3 regions of the Xanthomonas sp. SS genome follow, and region 3 is predicted to be linked to each of the others. Evidence: predicted binding sites of a transcription regulator. Region 3 holds the regulator's gene; each other region holds the start of a gene.
The links. The regulator FliA, encoded in region 3, starts transcription of late flagellar genes. The targets are predictions, from matches to a motif close to TAAAGTTTNNCNNNCNNNGGCCGATAA.
Positions count from the first base shown of each region.

Region 1: a site for FliA is predicted at 2,001-2,027, ahead of HEP74_RS07190 (STAS domain-containing protein). Genes of this name have one in related genera too.
Region 2: a site for FliA is predicted at 2,888-2,914, ahead of HEP74_RS06530 (methyl-accepting chemotaxis protein). Genes of this name have one in related genera too.

Region 1 is NZ_CP051190.1:1,785,075-1,791,091, reverse strand. It holds gene mfd (transcription-repair coupling factor) at 1-1,723, shown strand, start outside; gene HEP74_RS07190 (STAS domain-containing protein) at 2,116-2,436, shown strand; gene HEP74_RS07185 (chemotaxis protein CheA) at 2,450-4,537, shown strand; gene HEP74_RS07180 (methyl-accepting chemotaxis protein) at 4,944-6,017, shown strand, end outside.
Region 2 is NZ_CP051190.1:1,569,391-1,575,407, forward strand. It holds gene HEP74_RS06515 (M1 family metallopeptidase) at 1-8, shown strand, start outside; gene HEP74_RS06520 (hypothetical protein) at 123-1,040, shown strand; gene HEP74_RS06525 (pectate lyase family protein) at 1,501-2,565, shown strand; gene HEP74_RS06530 (methyl-accepting chemotaxis protein) at 3,082-5,322, shown strand; gene HEP74_RS06535 (hypothetical protein) at 5,692-6,017, opposite strand, start outside.
Region 3 is NZ_CP051190.1:2,669,454-2,675,470, forward strand. It holds partial or broken gene flhF (flagellar biosynthesis GTPase FlhF) at 1-1,114, shown strand, start outside; gene HEP74_RS11080 (MinD/ParA family ATP-binding protein) at 1,101-1,985, shown strand; gene HEP74_RS11085 (RNA polymerase sigma factor FliA) at 1,982-2,731, shown strand; gene cheY (chemotaxis response regulator CheY) at 2,750-3,142, shown strand; gene HEP74_RS11095 (protein phosphatase CheZ) at 3,142-3,750, shown strand; gene HEP74_RS11100 (chemotaxis protein CheA) at 3,755-5,488, shown strand; gene HEP74_RS11105 (flagellar motor protein) at 5,798-6,017, shown strand, end outside.

The DNA.
Region 1 (6,017 bases), 880 kb from region 3:
GCGGCGCCGCGCCCGCGCCGGCCTGGCCTTGCAGGTGGACCGGGCCATGTACGAACCGTTCGCGGCCGGCTTCCCGTTCGAGGAGACCACCGACCAGCTGGCCGCGATCGAGGCCACCCTGCGCGACCTGGGCAGCAGCCAACCGATGGACCGCGTGGTCTGCGGCGACGTCGGCTTCGGCAAGACCGAGGTCGCGGTGCGCGCCGCGTTCGCCGCGGCCAGCGCCGGCAAGCAAGTGGCGGTGCTGGTGCCGACCACGCTGCTGGCCGAACAGCACTACCGCAACTTCCGCGACCGCTTCGCCGACTGGCCGCTGCGGGTGGAAGTGCTGTCGCGCTTCAAAAGCGCCAAGGAGATCAAGGCCGAGCTGGAGAAGGTCGCCGACGGCGGCATCGACGTGATCATCGGCACCCACCGCCTGCTGCAACCGGACGTGAAGTTCAAGGACCTGGGCCTGGTCGTGGTCGACGAGGAACAGCGCTTCGGCGTGCGCCAGAAGGAAGCGCTGAAGGCGCTGCGCGCCAACGTGCACCTGCTCACCCTCACCGCCACGCCGATCCCGCGCACGCTGAACATGGCCATGGCCGGGCTGCGCGACCTGTCGATCATCGCCACCCCGCCGCCGAACCGGCTGGCGGTGCAGACCTTCGTCACCGCCTGGGACAACGCGCTGCTGCGCGAGGCGTTCCAGCGCGAGCTGGCGCGCGGCGGCCAGCTGTACTTCCTGCACAACGACGTGGAAAGCATCGGCCGCATGCAGCGCGAACTGAGCGAGCTGGTGCCCGAGGCGCGCATCGGCATCGCCCACGGGCAGATGCCCGAGCGCGAGCTGGAACGGGTGATGCTGGATTTCCAGAAGCAGCGCTTCAACGTGCTGCTGTCGACCACGATCATCGAATCGGGCATCGACATCCCCAACGCCAACACCATCGTCATCAACCGCGCCGACCGCTTCGGCCTGGCCCAGCTGCACCAGCTGCGCGGCCGCGTCGGCCGTTCGCACCACCGCGCCTACGCTTACCTGCTGGTACCGGACCGGCGCAGCATCACCGGCGATGCGCAGAAGCGGCTGGACGCGATCGCCTCGATGGACGAGCTCGGTGCCGGCTTCACCCTGGCCACCCACGACCTGGAGATCCGCGGCGCCGGCGAACTGCTCGGCGAGGACCAGAGCGGGCAGATGGCCGAGGTCGGCTTCAGCCTGTACACCGAGCTGCTGGAACGCGCGGTGCGCAGCATCCGCCAGGGCAAGCTGCCGGACCTGGACGCCGGCGAGGAAGCGCGCGGCGCCGAGGTGGAACTGCATGTGCCGGCGCTGATCCCGGACGACTACCTGCCCGACGTGCACACCCGCCTGACCCTGTACAAGCGCATCTCCAGCGCGCGCGACAGCGAGCAGCTGCGCGAACTGCAGGTGGAGATGATCGACCGCTTCGGCCTGCTACCGGATGCGGTGAAGCACCTGTTCGCGGTCGCCGAGCTGAAGCTGCAGGCCAACACGCTGGGCATCCGCAAACTGGAACTTGGCGAGAACGGCGGCCGCATCGTGTTCGAGTCCAAGCCCAATATCGATCCGATGACCATCATCCAGATGATCCAGAAGCAGCCCAAGCTGTACGCGATGGACGGCCCGGACAAGCTGAAGGTGAAGCTGCCGCTGCCGGAAGCGGCGGACCGCTTCAACGCCGCACGCGGCCTGCTGGCGGCGCTGTCGCCGCGCTGACCGCCAGGCCCTGAACTGCGCGCAGAAGACACCTGCGCGCAGCGGCATGCATCCAGACGGTCGCGCACCGCGGGTGCGCACAACGCGAACGTTCCGAAAAACGGCCGGCCTCCCCGGCCGTTTTCTGTTGTGGTAGCGCTACCCCAGTACTGGCACGGCGCATGCATCCATTTCGTGGTGGCGGACGGCACTCGCCCATAACTGGAATGGGGTGCCGCTCACTAGACTGAACCGCTCATCCTTGTCAAGGATTTGCGAGACAAATGCGTCTTTCGGCCTAAATATTCCGAAAAGGCGCCGATATCTGCTTACAGCAAGCCCGACCGGCTTGTTTCGCACCCGCGCCGCGGCCGGGATTTCGACGTTCCCCCTGCTCGAATCGGAGACATCCCATGCGCTCGAAACTCCCGGACTCCCTGCCCCCGCCGCTGCAACTGAGCCTGGATGGCGACATGACCATCCGCCGCGCCGGCGAACTCAAGCCGCTGCTGTTGCCGGCGCTGGAACACCCCGGCGGCCTGCAGCTGCAGTTGCAGGCGGTCACCGAAATCGATGCCACCGGCATCCAGCTGCTGCTCGCCACCCAGGCCGCGCTGCGCGCGCTGGGCCGGCCGTTCCAGCTCGACGGCTGCAGCGCACCGGTCACCGACGCGCTCGACCTGCTCGGCCTGCGCGACACGCTCGCGCCCGGCGCCAGCGACACCTTCCACTGATCGGCGCCAGCTCATGAATTTCGCTCAACTGCTGCAGACCTTCATCGCCGAGAGCCGCGACCTGCTCGAGGACATGGAACGCAACCTGCTGGAAGCCGAACGCGGCGAAGCCGGGCCGGACGCGGTCAACGCCATCTTCCGTGCCGCGCACACCATCAAGGGCTCCGGCGGGCTGTTCGACCTGGCGCAACTGGTGGGCTTCACCCACGTGGTGGAGAGCGTGCTGGACCTGGTGCGCGAGCACGCGGTGGCGCTGGATTCGGAGCTGATCCAGCTGATGCTGGCGTGCTGCGACCACATCCGCGCGCTGGTGGAAGCGGCGGCCGGCGCCGAGGCCGACGAAGCGGTGCTCGCCGCCGAAGGCGAGCCGCTGCTGGTGCGCCTGCACACCTATCTGCAACCGGCCGCCGCGCCGGCGACTGCCGCCACCACGGTCGCGGCCACCGCCGCGGCGCAGACCGGCTACTGGCGGATCTCGCTGCAGCTGTTCAGCGACGCGCTGCGCTTCGGCAACTCGCCGCTGCACCTGATCCGCTGCCTGCGCAGCCTGGGCACGCTGGAGGCGGTGCGCACCCGCCACGAGCGCGTGCCGGCGCTGCCGGAACTGGACCCGGAAGCCTGCTACCTGGGCTTCGATATTTTGCTGCGCTCCGACGCGCAGCAGGCCGCGATCGAGGACATCTTCGAATTCGTCCGCGACGACTGCGAGCTGCAAGTGGTGGCGGTGGATCCGCACGGCGATGCCGCCAACCTGGAGCTGCCGCTGCTGGTGGCCGAGGCCGGCGGCCACGGCCACGCCGACGACTTCGCCAACTTCGGCAGTCCGGAGCCGGCGGCGGTGCTGGCCGCGCCCGCGCCAGCGGCACCCTCTGCACCCGCCTCCGCCCTGCCGGCGGCGCCGGCCAAGGCCGCAGCGGCCGTGGCGGCACCCTTCGCCGCGCGCAGCGAAGGCGGTTCGATCCGCGTCGATGCCGACAAGCTCGACCGCATGATCGACCTGGTCGGCGAACTGATCATCGCCGTCGCCAGCACCGGCGCCAACGCCCAGCGCACCGGCGACGCGCAACTGCTCGAATCCACCTCGATCCTGGCCGGGCTGGTCGAGGACGTGCGCGAGAGCGCGCTGCAGCTGCGCATGGTCAAGATCGGCGGCACCTTCAGCCGCTTCCATCGCGTGGTCCACGACGTGGCGCGCGAACTGGGCAAGGACATCGTGCTGGTGGTCAACGGCGAGGACACCGAGCTGGATAAGTCGGTGGTGGAAAAGATCGCCGATCCGCTGACCCACCTGGTGCGCAACGCGATGGACCACGGCATCGAACCGGCCGAACTGCGCCAGGCGCGCGGCAAGCCGGTGCGCGGCACGGTGCGGCTCAACGCGTTCCACGATTCGGGCAGCGTGGTCATCCAGATCAGCGACGACGGCGGCGGCTTGAATCGCGAGCGGATCCTGGCCAAGGCGCTGGAGCGCGGCTTGATCGAGCCCGGTCGCAGCCTGTCCGATCGCGAGGTGTTCGCGCTGATCTTCGAGCCGGGCTTCTCCACCGCCGAGAAGGTCACCAACCTGTCCGGCCGCGGCGTCGGCATGGACGTGGTCAAGCGCAACATCACCGCGCTGCGCGGCAGCGTGGACATCAGCAGCCAGCAGGACGTGGGCACCACCATCTCGGTGCGGCTGCCGCTGACCCTGGCGATCATCAACGGTTTCCAGGTCGGCGTCGGCAAGTCGGTGTTCGTGGTGCCGCTGGACGTGGTCGAGGAATGCGTGGAATTCGCGCCGAACTACCAGAGCGACTACATCGACCTGCGCGGCGGGGTGCTGCCGTACGTGCGCCTGCGCTCGCTGTTCGGCATCGCCGGCGCGCCGCCGGCGCGCGAGAGCATCGTGGTGATCCGCCAGGGCGCGCAGCGCTTCGGCCTGGTGGTGGACACGCTGCTGGGCGAATGGCAGACCGTGATCAAGCCGCTGGCCAAGGTGTTCGCCGGGGTCAAGGGCATCAGCGGGTCGAGCATCCTCGGCAGCGGCGGCGTCGCGCTGATCCTGGACGTGCCCTCGCTGCTGTCGCAAGTCGAACCTTCCACCGCTTCGCTGGCGGCCTGACGCCGCTCCGCGGGTGCCGCCGCGCACCCACACCATTCATAGACGCTAGCCAGGAACCGCTGCCATGTCTTATCGCTCACGGATCGCGACCACGTTATTGATCACGACGGCCATCGCCGTCGCCCTGCCCGCCGCTGCCGCCGCCACGGCGCTGCTGCTGCCGCTCGCGCAGGGCGCCGCGCTGGCCCTGGTCGCGGCCGCGACGCTGGCCTGCGCCGGCGTGCTGGGCTGGGCCGTGCTCGCCGCGGCGCGCTCGCTGAACCTGGCCACCGCCGGGCTGGACGCGCTGGTGCGCGGCGACCTGGAGCGGATCGTGCCGGCAGCCGGCGCCGCCAACAACGAAGTGACGCAGTTGCTGCGCACCGCGCAGGCCGACCTGCGCCAGTTCCACGCCGACGTCGGCCACATGGCCAGCGCGCATGCCGCCGGCGAGTGCGAGGTGGCGATGGATCCGGCGCGCTGGCCCGGCACCCACCGCGACCTGGCCCAGAGCATCAACGCGATGGTCGCCGGGCACATCGGCGTGAACAAGCAGGCGATCGATTGCGTGGCCGAATTCGGCCGCGGCAACTTCGCCGCGCCGCTGGCCGCGTTCCCGGGCAAGAAAGCCTTCATCAACGACACCATCGAGCAGGTGCGGCGCAACCTGACCGGGCTGATCGCGGAAATGCGGCGCATGTCCGACCAACACGAGGCCGGCGAGATCGACGCGGTCATCGACAGCGCGCAGTTCCAGGGCGATTTCCGCGGCATGGCCGACGGCATCAACCGCATGGTCGGCGGACACATCGCGGTCAAGAAGCTGGCGCTGGGCGTGGTCGCCGAGTTCGGCCGCGGCAACTTCGACGCGCCGCTGGCGCAGTTGCCCGGCAAGAAGGCCTTCATCAACGACACCATCGAGCACGTGCGCGGCAACTTCAAGCAGCTGATCGCCGAGATCAACCGCATGTCCGCCGAGCACGACAAGGGCGAGATCGACGTGGTCATCGACACCGCCAGGTGCGAGGGCGACTTCGCCACGATGGGCGACGGCATCAACCAGATGGTGGCCGCGCACATCGCGGTCAAGAAGCTGGCGCTGGGCGTGGTCGCCGAATTCGGCCGCGGCAACTTCGACGCGCCGCTGGCGCAGCTGCCCGGCAAGAAGGCCTTCATCAACGACACCGTCGAACACGTGCGCGGCAACTTCAAGCACCTGATCGCCGAGATCAACCGCATGTCCGCCGAGCACGACAAGGGCGAGATCGACGCAGCCATCGACACCGCCAAGTTCGAGGGCGACTTCGGCGCGATGGGCAACGGCATCAACCAGATGGTCGCCGCGCACATCGCGGTCAAGAAGCTGGCGATGGGCGTGGTCGCCGAATTCGGCCGCGGCAATTTCGACGCGCCGCTGGCGCAACTGCCCGGCAAGAAGGCCTTCATTAACGACACCATCGAGCAGGCGCGCGGCAACCTGCGCAGCGTCGGCGACGTGATC
Region 2 (6,017 bases), 1.1 Mb from region 3:
TGAGCTGAGTCCGCGGGCTGCGCGGCGCGTGGCGGCTGCGCGTCGCTTGCGCGATGTCGCCGGCGCGGCGATAGTGCCGCGCCGCACGCGCCCGCGTGCGTTCGCACGCAGGGAGAAGGATCTTGCCAACCCGTATCGGCGCCGCCGTCGCGATCGCTGCATGTAGTGCCGTAGCGCCGAGCAGAATGGCGCGCGTTGCGCTGGCCATGCGCATGCGCCGGATCCACGCGATGGCGCCGCCACGCGCACGCCTGTTGCGGCGATGGCACGGCGCCGCGTCGCGCCTGGCAGCGCTGCTGTGCCTGCTGGCGGCCGCGCCACTGGCCAGCGCCTGGCATCCGCAATACCCGCCCTGGGCCGGCACGCCGCCGAGCGCGGCATGCAAGGTCCAGGCGTTGGAGCCGGCCGATGGCGGCAAGATGCGCTGGGACGGGATCACGACCTATCGCCATGCCGGTCTCCGCCTGCAGCTCGACTTCACCGACATGCCGATGTTGCAACTGTTCGATGCGCAGGATCGCGCCCTGGTCGCGCCGGTCGCCTTGGGCGGCTCGCCGATGGGGTTCCACGGCGTGGAAACGGCGGATCTCAACCACGACCGGCGGCCGGATTTCATCGTCACCCTCGGCAGCGGCGGGGTCGGCCTGGCCGGCGGCAACGCCTGGCGCCGGGTGCTGCTGTCCGACGGCGAGGGCTACCGCTCGATCGACGTGGAGACCCACGAACCCGGCGCCGACGACTACCGGACACTACCGCAGCGTGCCGGCTGCGGACTGCTGCAACTGGTGCCGGTCTGGGCCGATGCGTCGTTGACCCGCGACCGCAAGCCGCACCTTTTCTGGGTCTATCGCCTGTTGCGTTTCGAGCATGGGCGCGCCGCATACGCCGACGCGCGCCTGCCCGGCTTGCCCAAGTGGATTCTCTACACCGCGCGGCCGCACAACAGCCGCGCCACCGCGCTGCTCGGCGCCACACAGAAGCGCGCGTCGTGGGCGGCGCGCGAGCACGGCAGGATCACGCCGGCACCGGCCGGCCCGTAGCATTCCCGATCGGCCGCACGGTCGTTGCGACGACGCTCGACCGGCGTCGCCTGCGCCGGTGCATGCTGCACGCGCAACATCGGCTGCATGTGTGGCAGATGCGCCAATGGCGCGCGAATGTCTCCGCCGCGAAGCGAGCGCGTTTGGCGGGCGGCGCCGGGCGTCGTGCCGATGACGCTGCATCGCGGTTCTTCGCCGTCTTCGGCACGCCTGCAACGTCGCGCGCGAGTGCGTTGCAGGCGCCTGTCTTCGCCTGTCGTTGTCTGTCTCCCTCTGTCCGTTCGTGTCTGTTCCGCATGTCTTGCGGCGCGATCGTAGGTGCGGATCTAGCTTCCCGCTTTGGCCGATTGCGCCGGCCCCTGCGCCAGGCGAAGACTGCGCCCGGCCCCCACGCCCCGTGCCATCGCCCATCGCATCCGCGAGGGCGCAGGCATCTATCGCTGCAAGATGGGAGAGTCTGATGAACATCCAGCCGCTCAAGGGCGCGCTCGCGCTTGCCCTGGTTTTCTGCGTATCGCCGGCCGTCGCCGGCCCGGTCGGCTACGGCGCCGCCACCACCGGCGGCGGCAACGCGATTCCGATCAACGTCGCCACGATGGAGGCGATGCAGGCCGCGATCAATAATTATTCCGGCAGCGGCGGCCTGGTGCTGAACTACACCGGCCAGTTCAACTTCGCCAGCATCGGCAACGTCTGCGCGCAGTGGCAGTTGCCGGCCAAGACCGTGCAGATCAAGAACAAGAGCAACATCACCATCAAGGGCGCCAACGGTTCCTCGGCGAACTTCGGCCTGTGGGTGGGGGGCAATGCGCACAACATCATCATCCGCAACATGACCATCGGCCTGCTGCCCGGCGGCGAGGACGCCGACTCGATCTCGCTGGAAGGCAATTCCAGTGGCGAGCCGTCCAATATCTGGATCGACCACAACACCGTGTTCGCCTCGCTGACCAAGTGCTCCGGCGCCGGCGACGCCTCTTTCGACGGTGGCATCGACATGAAGAAGGGCGCCCACCACGTCACCGTGTCGTACAACTACGTGCACGACTACCAGAAGGTCGCGCTCAACGGCTACAGCGACAACGACACCAAGAACGCCGCCGCGCGCACCACCTATCACCACAACCGCTTCGAGAACGTGGAATCGCGGCTGCCGCTGCAACGCCGCGGGCTGAGCCACATCTACAACAACTACTTCAACAACGTGCTCACCTCCGGCATCAACGTGCGCATGGGCGGGATCGCGCTGATCGAGGCCAACTACTTCGAGAACGCGAAGAACCCGGTGACCTCGCGCGACAGCAGCGAGATCGGCTACTGGGACCTGATCAACAACTACGTCGGCGGCGGCATCACCTGGAGCGTGCCGGACAGCACCAGCAAGCCCTACGCCAACGCCACGACCTGGATCTCGTCGACGACGTTCCCGCAGCCGATCGGCTACGTCTATACCGCGATCCCGGCGGCGCAGGTCAAGGCCAAGGTCATCGCCACCGCCGGCGCGGGCACCAACCTGGCCGAGTAGGCCATCCGACTGCCGTGCGTCCGCCCCGGCGTGGTCCGGAGCGGACGCCGGCCGTCCATCCGCGTGCGCACCGGGCATGCGACGCAAGCGGCGTGTGCACCGATCCGCACCGCATCGGCCGCTCGGCCTGAGCTAGATCCCGAAGGGCATGCGGGTCGCAACGACCCGCCACTGCGTACCGCGACCCGTCGCCGTGCGCCGGCCAGACGCATTTTTCACACGGATTTCATCGATCCGGTCGCGTCGCGGCCGCTGCGCCGGCCTGCCTACACACGCCGCTCACCTGTATGAGGGCGTTCAATAAAATATGCGCAATTGCGCATCAAGAATCCGCGGCGGTCGCCGTTACTTGGCCCAAGCACCGACGCTTGCGTTGCGCAAAACTGTCTCGAAATTGAAATATCAGGCTTGGCGCTCGCGCTGCGCCGAGGCTTTTCCGCCTTTCGATTTCGTGCCCGGTTCCGCACCTGCCAGGCCGTGGCGCCTTTCCATTCCATTCCCCCAGTAGGTACCTCCATGATCGGATTCCTCCAGCGCTACAACGTCGGTACGCGACTCTCCGCGGCCTTCGGCGTGCTCATCCTGCTTTCCTGCGCGCTCGTCGTCGCCGGGTTGATGACCCTGGCGCAGGCGCGCGAACGCATGGATAGCATCGTCAAGCGCAACATGACCTTCCTCGAATACACCAGCGCGATGCGCGAGGCCAGTTCGGTCATCGCGGTCAACCTGCGCAATATCGTCCTGCCGACCACGCAGGAAGAGAACATCCAGTTCGCCCAGCGCATCGACGAGCAGCGGCAGAAATACAGCGAGGTCCACGACAAGCTCTACGCGGTTCCGGTGACCGATGCCACCGGCGCGGAGATGCGCAGGCAGATCGATCTCGGTTACGAACGCTCGCGCGCCGCCAACCAGCAAGTGCTGGATCTGGGCATGAACGACAAGTCCGACGAGGCGCTGCAGGTGCTGATGAAGCAGGCCGCGCCGGCCACCCAGCAGTGGCAGGACGCGATCAACGCGTATTCGGAGCGCCAGCGCCAGCGCGGCGCGAAGGCTTTTGACGACGCCAATGCGGCAATGGACCATGGCCGCGCCATGCTGATCGGCGGTGGCGTCGCGGTGGTGCTGGTCAGCGTGCTGCTGGCCTGGCTGATCACTCGCAGCCTCACCGTGCCGCTGAGCCGCGCCACGCGCGCCGCCGAGGCGATCGCGCGCGGCGATCTGGACAACGACGTGCAGACCCAGGCCAGCGACGAGACCGGGCGCCTGCTGGGCGCGATGCATGGCATGCAGCAGCAACTGCGCAGCCTGATCGCCGCGCAGCTGGACATGGCCAAGCGCCACGACGCCGGCCAGATCAGTTTCCGCATGGACGCCTCGGCGTTCCCGGGCGACTACGGGCGCATGGCGGCGGAAACCAATGCCGTGGTCGGCTCGCATATCGAGGTCAAGCTGAAGCTGGCGCAGATCATGGGCCGCTACGCGATCGGCGACCTCAGCCAGGACATGGACCGTCTGCCCGGCGAAAAGGCGGTGCTGACCCAGACCATGGACGAGGTGAAGGCCAACCTGTCGGCGATGAACGGCCAGATCAAGCAGCTGGCGCAGTCCGCCGCCGACGGCGACTTCAGCGCCCGCGGCGATGCGGACAGTTTCCAGTTCGACTTCCGGGTCATGGTCGAGAGTCTCAACCAGTTGATGACTACTGCCGACGGCAACCTGCAGTCCCTGTCGGCCTTGCTGCAATCCATCGCCGCCGGCGACCTGACCGCGCGCATGCACGGCGAGTTCCGCGGCGTGTTCGCACAGATGCGTGACGACGCCAACGCCACTGCCGAGCAGCTGTCGGAGATCGTCAGCCGGATCAAGCATTCGGCGGTGTCGATCAATGCCGCGGCCAGCGAGATCGCGACCGGCAACGACGACCTGTCGCGCCGCACCGAACAGCAAGCGGCCAGCCTGGAGGAAACCGCCGCCTCGATGGAGGAATTGACCTCCACCGTGAAGCAGAACGCCGATCACGCGCGCCAGGCCAACCAACTCGCGGCCGGTGCCGCGACGGTGGCGTCGGAAGGCGGTGAGGTGGTCGGCCAGGTGGTCAGCACGATGAGCGGGATCGAGGCGTCCTCGAAGAAGATCGCCGACATCATCAGCGTCATCGACGGCATCGCCTTCCAGACCAACATCCTGGCGCTCAACGCGGCGGTGGAAGCGGCGCGGGCCGGCGAACAGGGCCGCGGCTTCGCCGTGGTCGCCTCGGAAGTGCGCACCCTGGCGCAGCGTTCGGCCAGCGCGGCCAAGGAGATCAAGGAACTGATCGACGACTCGGTAAGCCGTGTCGCCGAAGGCTCGGCGCTGGTCGGCCAGGCCGGCAAGACCATGCACGAGATCGTGTCCTCGGTGCAGCGCGTCACCGACATCATGAGCGAGATCTCCGCTGCCTCGCAGGAGCAGTACGCCGGCATCGAGCAGGTCAACCAGACCGTGACCCAGATGGACGAGAGCACGCAGCAGAATGCGGCCCTGGTGGAAGAGGCCAGCGCCGCGGCGCGGTCGATGGAACAGCAGGCGACCGAACTGGCACAGGCAGTGGCCCTGTTCAAACTGGAAGAGAACGCCGCGCCGGTGCGCCAGCCGGTCCTGGCGATGGCGCCGAAGCCGAAGAGCTACGCCCGTCCGGCGCCGGCGCCGACCGCTGCGCGTCGCCTGCAATCGGCCGCCGCCATGGCCACCGACAAGGATTGGCAGGAGTTCTGATCCCGAGCAGCGCCGCAACCGCTTCAGATGGCTGCATCGCGAGGGCGTCCTGAGCAGCGAGGAACTGGAGCAGCGTCTGCAGCAGGTGGATGCCCGCGATCCGGCACTGCTGGTGGTGCAACAGGTCTTGTCGGGCAACCAGCTGCCCTGAGCCGGCGGCGCTCGCCGATGCGGACGTCCATACCGCACGCCGCTGCATGGAGGTGCAGTAGCGTCCGCCATCCCCGTAGCGCCGGTGCGCCTGTTTCGTCCAGTCGGGCACACGGTTACCGAGCGCGCGCACGGCTCGTTCGCATGTGGACGCTTGCGCGCGCAACGAAAACGCCGCGGCCGTCGCCGGCCGCGGCGCTATGGTGCAGGTGAGGCCGATTACTGCGGCGCGCTCGGTGCCTTGGTGCGCGGGAGCACGTACGAGGTGATGTACTCGCCGTTGGAGCCGTAGACCACGACGATCATCTGGGTGGCGTCCTGGTAAACCACGGTGGCGCTGCACGGGCAGCTCGCGGCGGCGGTGACCATGCCGAGCGGGCGGTCTTTCTCGTCGTTGACGACGATCAGCTGCTCTTCGGCGGCCAAGCCGATCGGCAGGCGCGATTGGGCGCCCGGGGTGAGCGCGAGCACGGTGATCACTTCGTCCTTCGACGAGTTGACCTGGGCGAAGGTCAGCCCGGACTTCTCGAACGTGTAGACCTTGA
Region 3 (6,017 bases):
CGCCCCGGCCGCCGCCGCCAGCGCCGCCGCGATCGCCGCCGAGGTGCCGGCCTGGCTGGAAGACATCGCCGCCGTGTCGCTGACCCCGGCCGCCGCGACTAGCGCCGCGAACGTCGTGCCGCTGCCGGCCGCCGCGCCTGCGGCCAGCGCCGGGATCCCGGCGCCGCCGACGCTGGCGCCGGTGGCCAGCTTCCCCGTCGCGCAGAACGACGAACAATTGACTCAGCTGCGCGACGAACTGGCGCTGATGCGGCAGATGATCGAGCGCGAGATGAACCGGCTCACCGACGAACGCCTGCGCGGCTCGCCGGTGCGCGCCCAGGCGCTGGAGCTGATGGACGACTACGGCTTCGACAGCGGCCTGACCCGCGACGTGGTGATGCAGATCCCCGCCGACCTGGAACTGCACCGCGGCCGCGGGCTGATGCTGGGGCTGCTGTCCAAGCGCCTGCCGATCGCCCCGCTGGATCCGATCGAGGAAGGCGGCGTGATCGCCCTGATCGGCCCCACCGGCGCCGGCAAGACCACCACCATCGCCAAGCTGGCCTCGCGCTTCCTGGAGCGCCACGCCGCCCGCGACGTGGCCCTGGTCACCACCGACACCATCCGCGTCGGCGGCCGCGAACAGCTGCACAGCTACGGCCGCCAGCTCGGCATCGCCGTGCACGAGGCCGACAGCGACGCCGCCCTGCAGCAGCTGCTGGAGCGCCTGCGCGACTACAAGCTGGTGCTGATCGACACCGCCGGCATGGGCCAGCGCGACCGCGCCCTGGCCGCACAGCTGCACTGGCTGCGCGCCTCGCGAGTGGTCCGGTCCTTGCTAGTACTCCCTGCCAACGCTCATTTCTCCGACCTGGACGAGGTGGTGCGCCGGTTTGCCGGCGCCGATCCGCAGGGGGTGATCTTGACCAAGCTTGACGAAACCGGGCGGTTTGGCAGTGCCCTGTCGGTGGTCGCGGACCACCGGCTTCCCATCACCTGGGTGACCGATGGTCAGCGCGTGCCGGACGACCTGCACCGCGCCAACGCCGCCAGCCTGGTATTGCGCCTTGAAGATTTGCGGCGCGCTGCCGATAAGCCCTGTACTCCGGAGCAGAACCATGCCGTCGCGTGATTACGCCAATCTGACCAATGCCTTCCCCCTGTCGGCAACGCGCAGCGAACCGCTGGGCCCGGTGCGCACGATCGCCGTGACCGGCGGCAAGGGCGGCGTCGGCAAGACCAACATCTCGGTCAACCTGTCGATGGCGCTGGCCGACATGGGCAAGCGCACCCTGCTGCTGGACGCCGACCTTGGCCTGGCCAACGTCGACGTGCTGCTCGGGCTGACCCCCAAATTCACCCTGGCCGACCTGGTCGCCGGGCGCTGCACCCTGGAAGAGGTGCTGATCGACATGCCCAACGGGCTGATGGTGGTGCCCGCCGCCTCCGGTCGCCGGCACATGGCCGAGCTGCCGCCGGCCCAGCACGTCGGCCTGGTCAACGTGTTCTCCGAGCTCAAGCGCGAGCTGGACGTGATGATCATCGACACCGCCGCCGGCATCACCGACAGCGTGCTGACCTTCTGCCAGGCCGCGCAGGACGCGGTGGTGGTGGTCTGCGACGAACCGGCCTCGATCACCGACGCCTACGCGCTGATCAAGGTGCTGTCGCGCGAACGCGGCGTGGACCGGGTGCAGATCGTGGCCAACATGGTCCGCGACCTCAACGAAGGCCGCCTGCTGTACGACAAGCTGAGCCGGGTGTGCGAGAAGTTCCTCGGCGACGTGTCGCTGAATTACCTGGGCTGCGTGCCGCAGGACGACTGGCTGCGCCTGGCGGTGCAGCGCCAGCAGCCGGTGGTCAAGGCCTACCCGTCCAGCCCGTCGGCGCAGGCGATCGCCGAGATCGCCCGCCGCACCTCGCGCTGGCAGGCGCCGACCGTGCCGCGCGGCAACGTCGAGTTCTTCGTCGAACGGATCATCCAGCGGGGGGTCGCCGCATGAACGCCGCCGCCCAATACCGCGCCGTGCAGCGCAACAGCTCCAACGACTACATCGCCCAGCATTCGGACCTGGTGCGGCGCATCGCCCACCACCTGGCGGCGCGACTGCCGGCCAGCGTCGAGATCGACGACCTGATCCAGGCCGGCATGATCGGCCTGATCGAGGCCTCGCGCAGCTACGACGCCGACCAGGGCGCCTCGTTCGAGACCTACGCCTCGATCCGCATCCGCGGCTCGATGATCGATGAGATCCGCCGCGGCGACTGGGTGCCGCGTTCGGTGCACCGCCGCGCCCGCGACGCCGCCTCGGCGATCCGCAAGATCGAGCAGAGCACCGGCCGCGCCGCCGCCGCCAACGAAGTGGCCGCCGCGATGGACATGCCGCTTCCCGAATACCTGCGATTGATGGAAGATGCCGCGCGCGGCCAGGTGCTGAGCCTGGAATCGCGGGTCGAAGACCACGGCGAGCTGGACACCATCGCCAAGGGCGGGCCCAATCCGCAGCAGATGCTCGAGCGCAGCGAGTTCGGGCGCGAACTGGGCAAGGCGATCGCGCTGCTGCCCGAGCGCGAGCAGCTGGTACTGTCTCTGTACTACGAACAAGAATTGAACTTGAAGGAAATCGGCGCGGTGCTCGGTGTCAGCGAGTCGCGCGTCTGCCAGATCCACGGCCAGGCCACGGTACGCTTGCGCGGACGCTTGAAAGCGTTCGAAGCGGCAGACGCCGGCCTGGAAGACGAAGAATAAGACCCAAGGGAGTTAGCGGTGAACAAGAACATGCGGATTTTGATCGTGGACGATTTCTCGACGATGCGGCGCATCGTCAAGAATCTGCTCGGCGATCTGGGCTTCACCAACACTGCAGAGGCCGAAGACGGCAACAGTGCGCTGGCTGCGCTGCGCTCGGCACCGTTCGAGTTCGTGGTCACCGACTGGAACATGCCCGGCATGACCGGCATCGACCTGCTGCGCAACATCCGTGCCGACGACAAGCTCAAGCACCTGCCGGTGCTGATGGTGACCGCCGAGGCCAAGCGCGAGCAGATCATCGAGGCGGCGCAGTGCGGCGTGAACGGCTACATCATCAAGCCGTTCACCGCGCAGACGTTGCAGGAGAAGCTGGGCAAGATCTTCGAACGCCTGGGAGCGACCGCCTGATGCAAGCCACCGCCGAACGCAGCGCCCTGATCGAACGCCTGCAAGGTGCGCTGGACGCACTGGAGCGCGGCGACGAAACCGCCTGGCGCAAGGAAATCGACACGCTCGCCGCCTGGCGCACGCGGCCGATGATGCAGGGCCTGAGCCGGCTGGCGCGCGACCTGGGCCAGGCGCTCGGCGAGCTGCCGGTCATTCCCAGCGAAGCCGGCGAACTGGACGACGCCTGCTCGCGCCTGGACCACGTGGTGGAGATGACCGAGAAGGCCAGCCACCGCACCCTGGACCTGGCCGAGGAATGCCGCGCGCTGGCCGAACAGCTGCGCGCCGGCGGGCTGACCGGCGACCAGGGCGAGATCCTCGACAAGATCCGCCACAACCTCACCGAGATGGCCCTGGCGCAGAGCTTCCAGGACCTGACCGGGCAGATCATCCGCCGCGTGGCGACCATCGTGCGCCGCGTGCACGAGGGCTTCGGCGCGCTCGGCCTGCCGCCGAAGGAAGACAAGAAGCCCGATGGCAGCCTGGCCGGCCCGGCGCTGGCCGGACTGGACCGCCACGGCGTGTCGCAGAACGACGCCGACGACCTGCTGTCCGGACTGGGACTGTAATGCCATGAGCGCCGTCCCCGACGACATCGCTGCCGACTTCATCATCGAGGCCCAGGAAATCCTGGACCGGCTCGGCGAGCAGTTGGTGTCGCTGGAGCAGGCGCCCGAGGACAGCGACCAGCTCAACGCGGTATTCCGCGGTTTCCACACGCTCAAGGGCGGCGCCGGCTTTCTGGCGATCAACGCCATGGTCGAGCTGTGCCACGCCGCCGAGGACACCCTGGGCCAGGCCCGCGCCGGCCAGGCCACCTTGCAGGCGCGGCACTTCGACGCCGCGCAGCAGTCGCTGGACTACCTGCAGTCGATGCTCGACGCATTCGGCAGCGGCAGCGAACCGCCGCGCGCGCCGCAGCAGCTGATCGCGCAGTTCGCCACCAGCGGCGAAGAAACCGCCGCGCCCAGCGCCAAGGCCGCCGTCGCCGCGCCGCTGCCCGCCGCAGGCGGCAACAGCGACATGATCGACGACGACGAATTCGAAGCGTTGCTCGACCAGCTGCACGGCGGCGCCGCGCCAGCCGCGCTGCCAGTACCGGCCGCCGCGCCGCGGCCGGCGCCGAGCGCCAAGCCCGCAGGTGCGCCGGCCAAAGCCGCCGAACCCGAACACACCGTGCGCGTGGACACCAAGCGCCTGGACGCGATCGTCAACCTGATCGGCGAACTGGTGCTGTCGCGCAACCGGCTCAAGACCCTGCGCGTGCGCCTGCGCGACGAAGAACTGGACCGCGCGGTCAGCAGCCTGGACATCGCCACCTCGCGCCTGCAATCGGCGGTGATGCGCACCCGCATGCAGCCGGTCGGCAAGGTGTTCTCGCGCTTCCCCAAGGTCGCGCGCGACGTCGCCCGCTCCCTGAACAAGGAAGTGGACCTGGAACTGATCGGCGCCGACACCGAACTGGACCGCAACCTGGTCGAGGCGCTGGCCGATCCGCTGGTGCACCTGGTGCGCAACGCGATCGACCACGGCATCGAGACGCCGGCGCTGCGCGAAGCCACCGGCAAGCCGCGCGGCGGCCACGTGCGCCTGTCGGCGCAGCAGGAAGGCGACTACGTCAGCATCGAAGTGCAGGACGACGGCGCCGGCATCGACCCCGAACGCCTGCGGCAGAAGGCGCGCGAGAAGGGCCTGATCGATCCGGAAGCCGCCGCGCGCCTGACCACCGAGGAATGCCTGCACCTGGTGTTCCTGCCCGGTTTCTCGACCAAGTCCGAAGTCACCGACATCTCCGGCCGCGGCGTCGGCATGGACGTGGTGCAGTCGCGCATCCGCGAACTCAGCGGGCAGATCCAGATCCAGTCCGAACTGGGCCGCGGCAGCCGCTTCCTGATCCGCGTGCCGCTGACCCTGGCGATCCTGCCGACCCTGCTGGTGCAGGCCGGCGACACCGTCTATGCGCTGCCGCTGGCGCGCGTGGTGGAAGTGCTGCACGCGCCGCGCCGCGCGCTGGGCTGGTTCGACGGCCGCGCCGTACTCGACCGGCAATCGCATACCTTGCCGCTGGTGGACCTGCGCCACTGGTTGAACATCGAAGCGCCGGAACTGCCGCTGCTGACCGTGGTGGTGCTGCAGGCCGGCGAATCGCGCATGGGCCTGGTCGTAGACCAGGTCCGCGGCCGCGAGGAAGTGGTGATCAAGCCGCTGCCGCGCGCACTGCGCGGCCTGCCTGGCTACGCCGGCGCGACCCTGATCGGCGATGGCCGGCTGGCGTTGATCCTAGATGTGGATGGGTTGAAGAGCTGATCGAAGGCCGGGATTGGGGATTCGAAGGCTGTCCCGGTGCGGATCGCTGGCTGGCGATGCGACACCCAAAGTGTCATCGGCCTGCCGGTAAGTTCAACGGCGGTTGCCAGCCGCGCTTTCCTGTAGGAGCGGCTTCAGCCGCGACGCCTTACCTGTAACGCGTCGCGGCTGAAGCCGCTCCTACAGGGTGCCGCGCGCTCGCCGATCCGCGGCTCGACCGCCACCGGCCGGGCGTCTCGAATCCCCAATCCCGACTCCCAATCCCGGCCGCCCCATCAAGTCCCTCCCCTCGCTGCCGATATTTCCTGCATGGACAAACTCAGTCTCATTGGCTTGCTGTTGGCGATCGCCTCGCTGGTCGGCGGCAGCATCCTCAAGGGCGCCGGCGTTTCCGCGCTGTGGTCGCCGGCCGCGTTCGTGATCGTGATCGTCGGCACCGTCGCCGCAATCCTGGTGCATACCCCGCCGGCGGTGTTCAGGCGCGCGTTCCAGATCGCCAAGTGGATCCTGCATCCGCCGGCCAGCGATC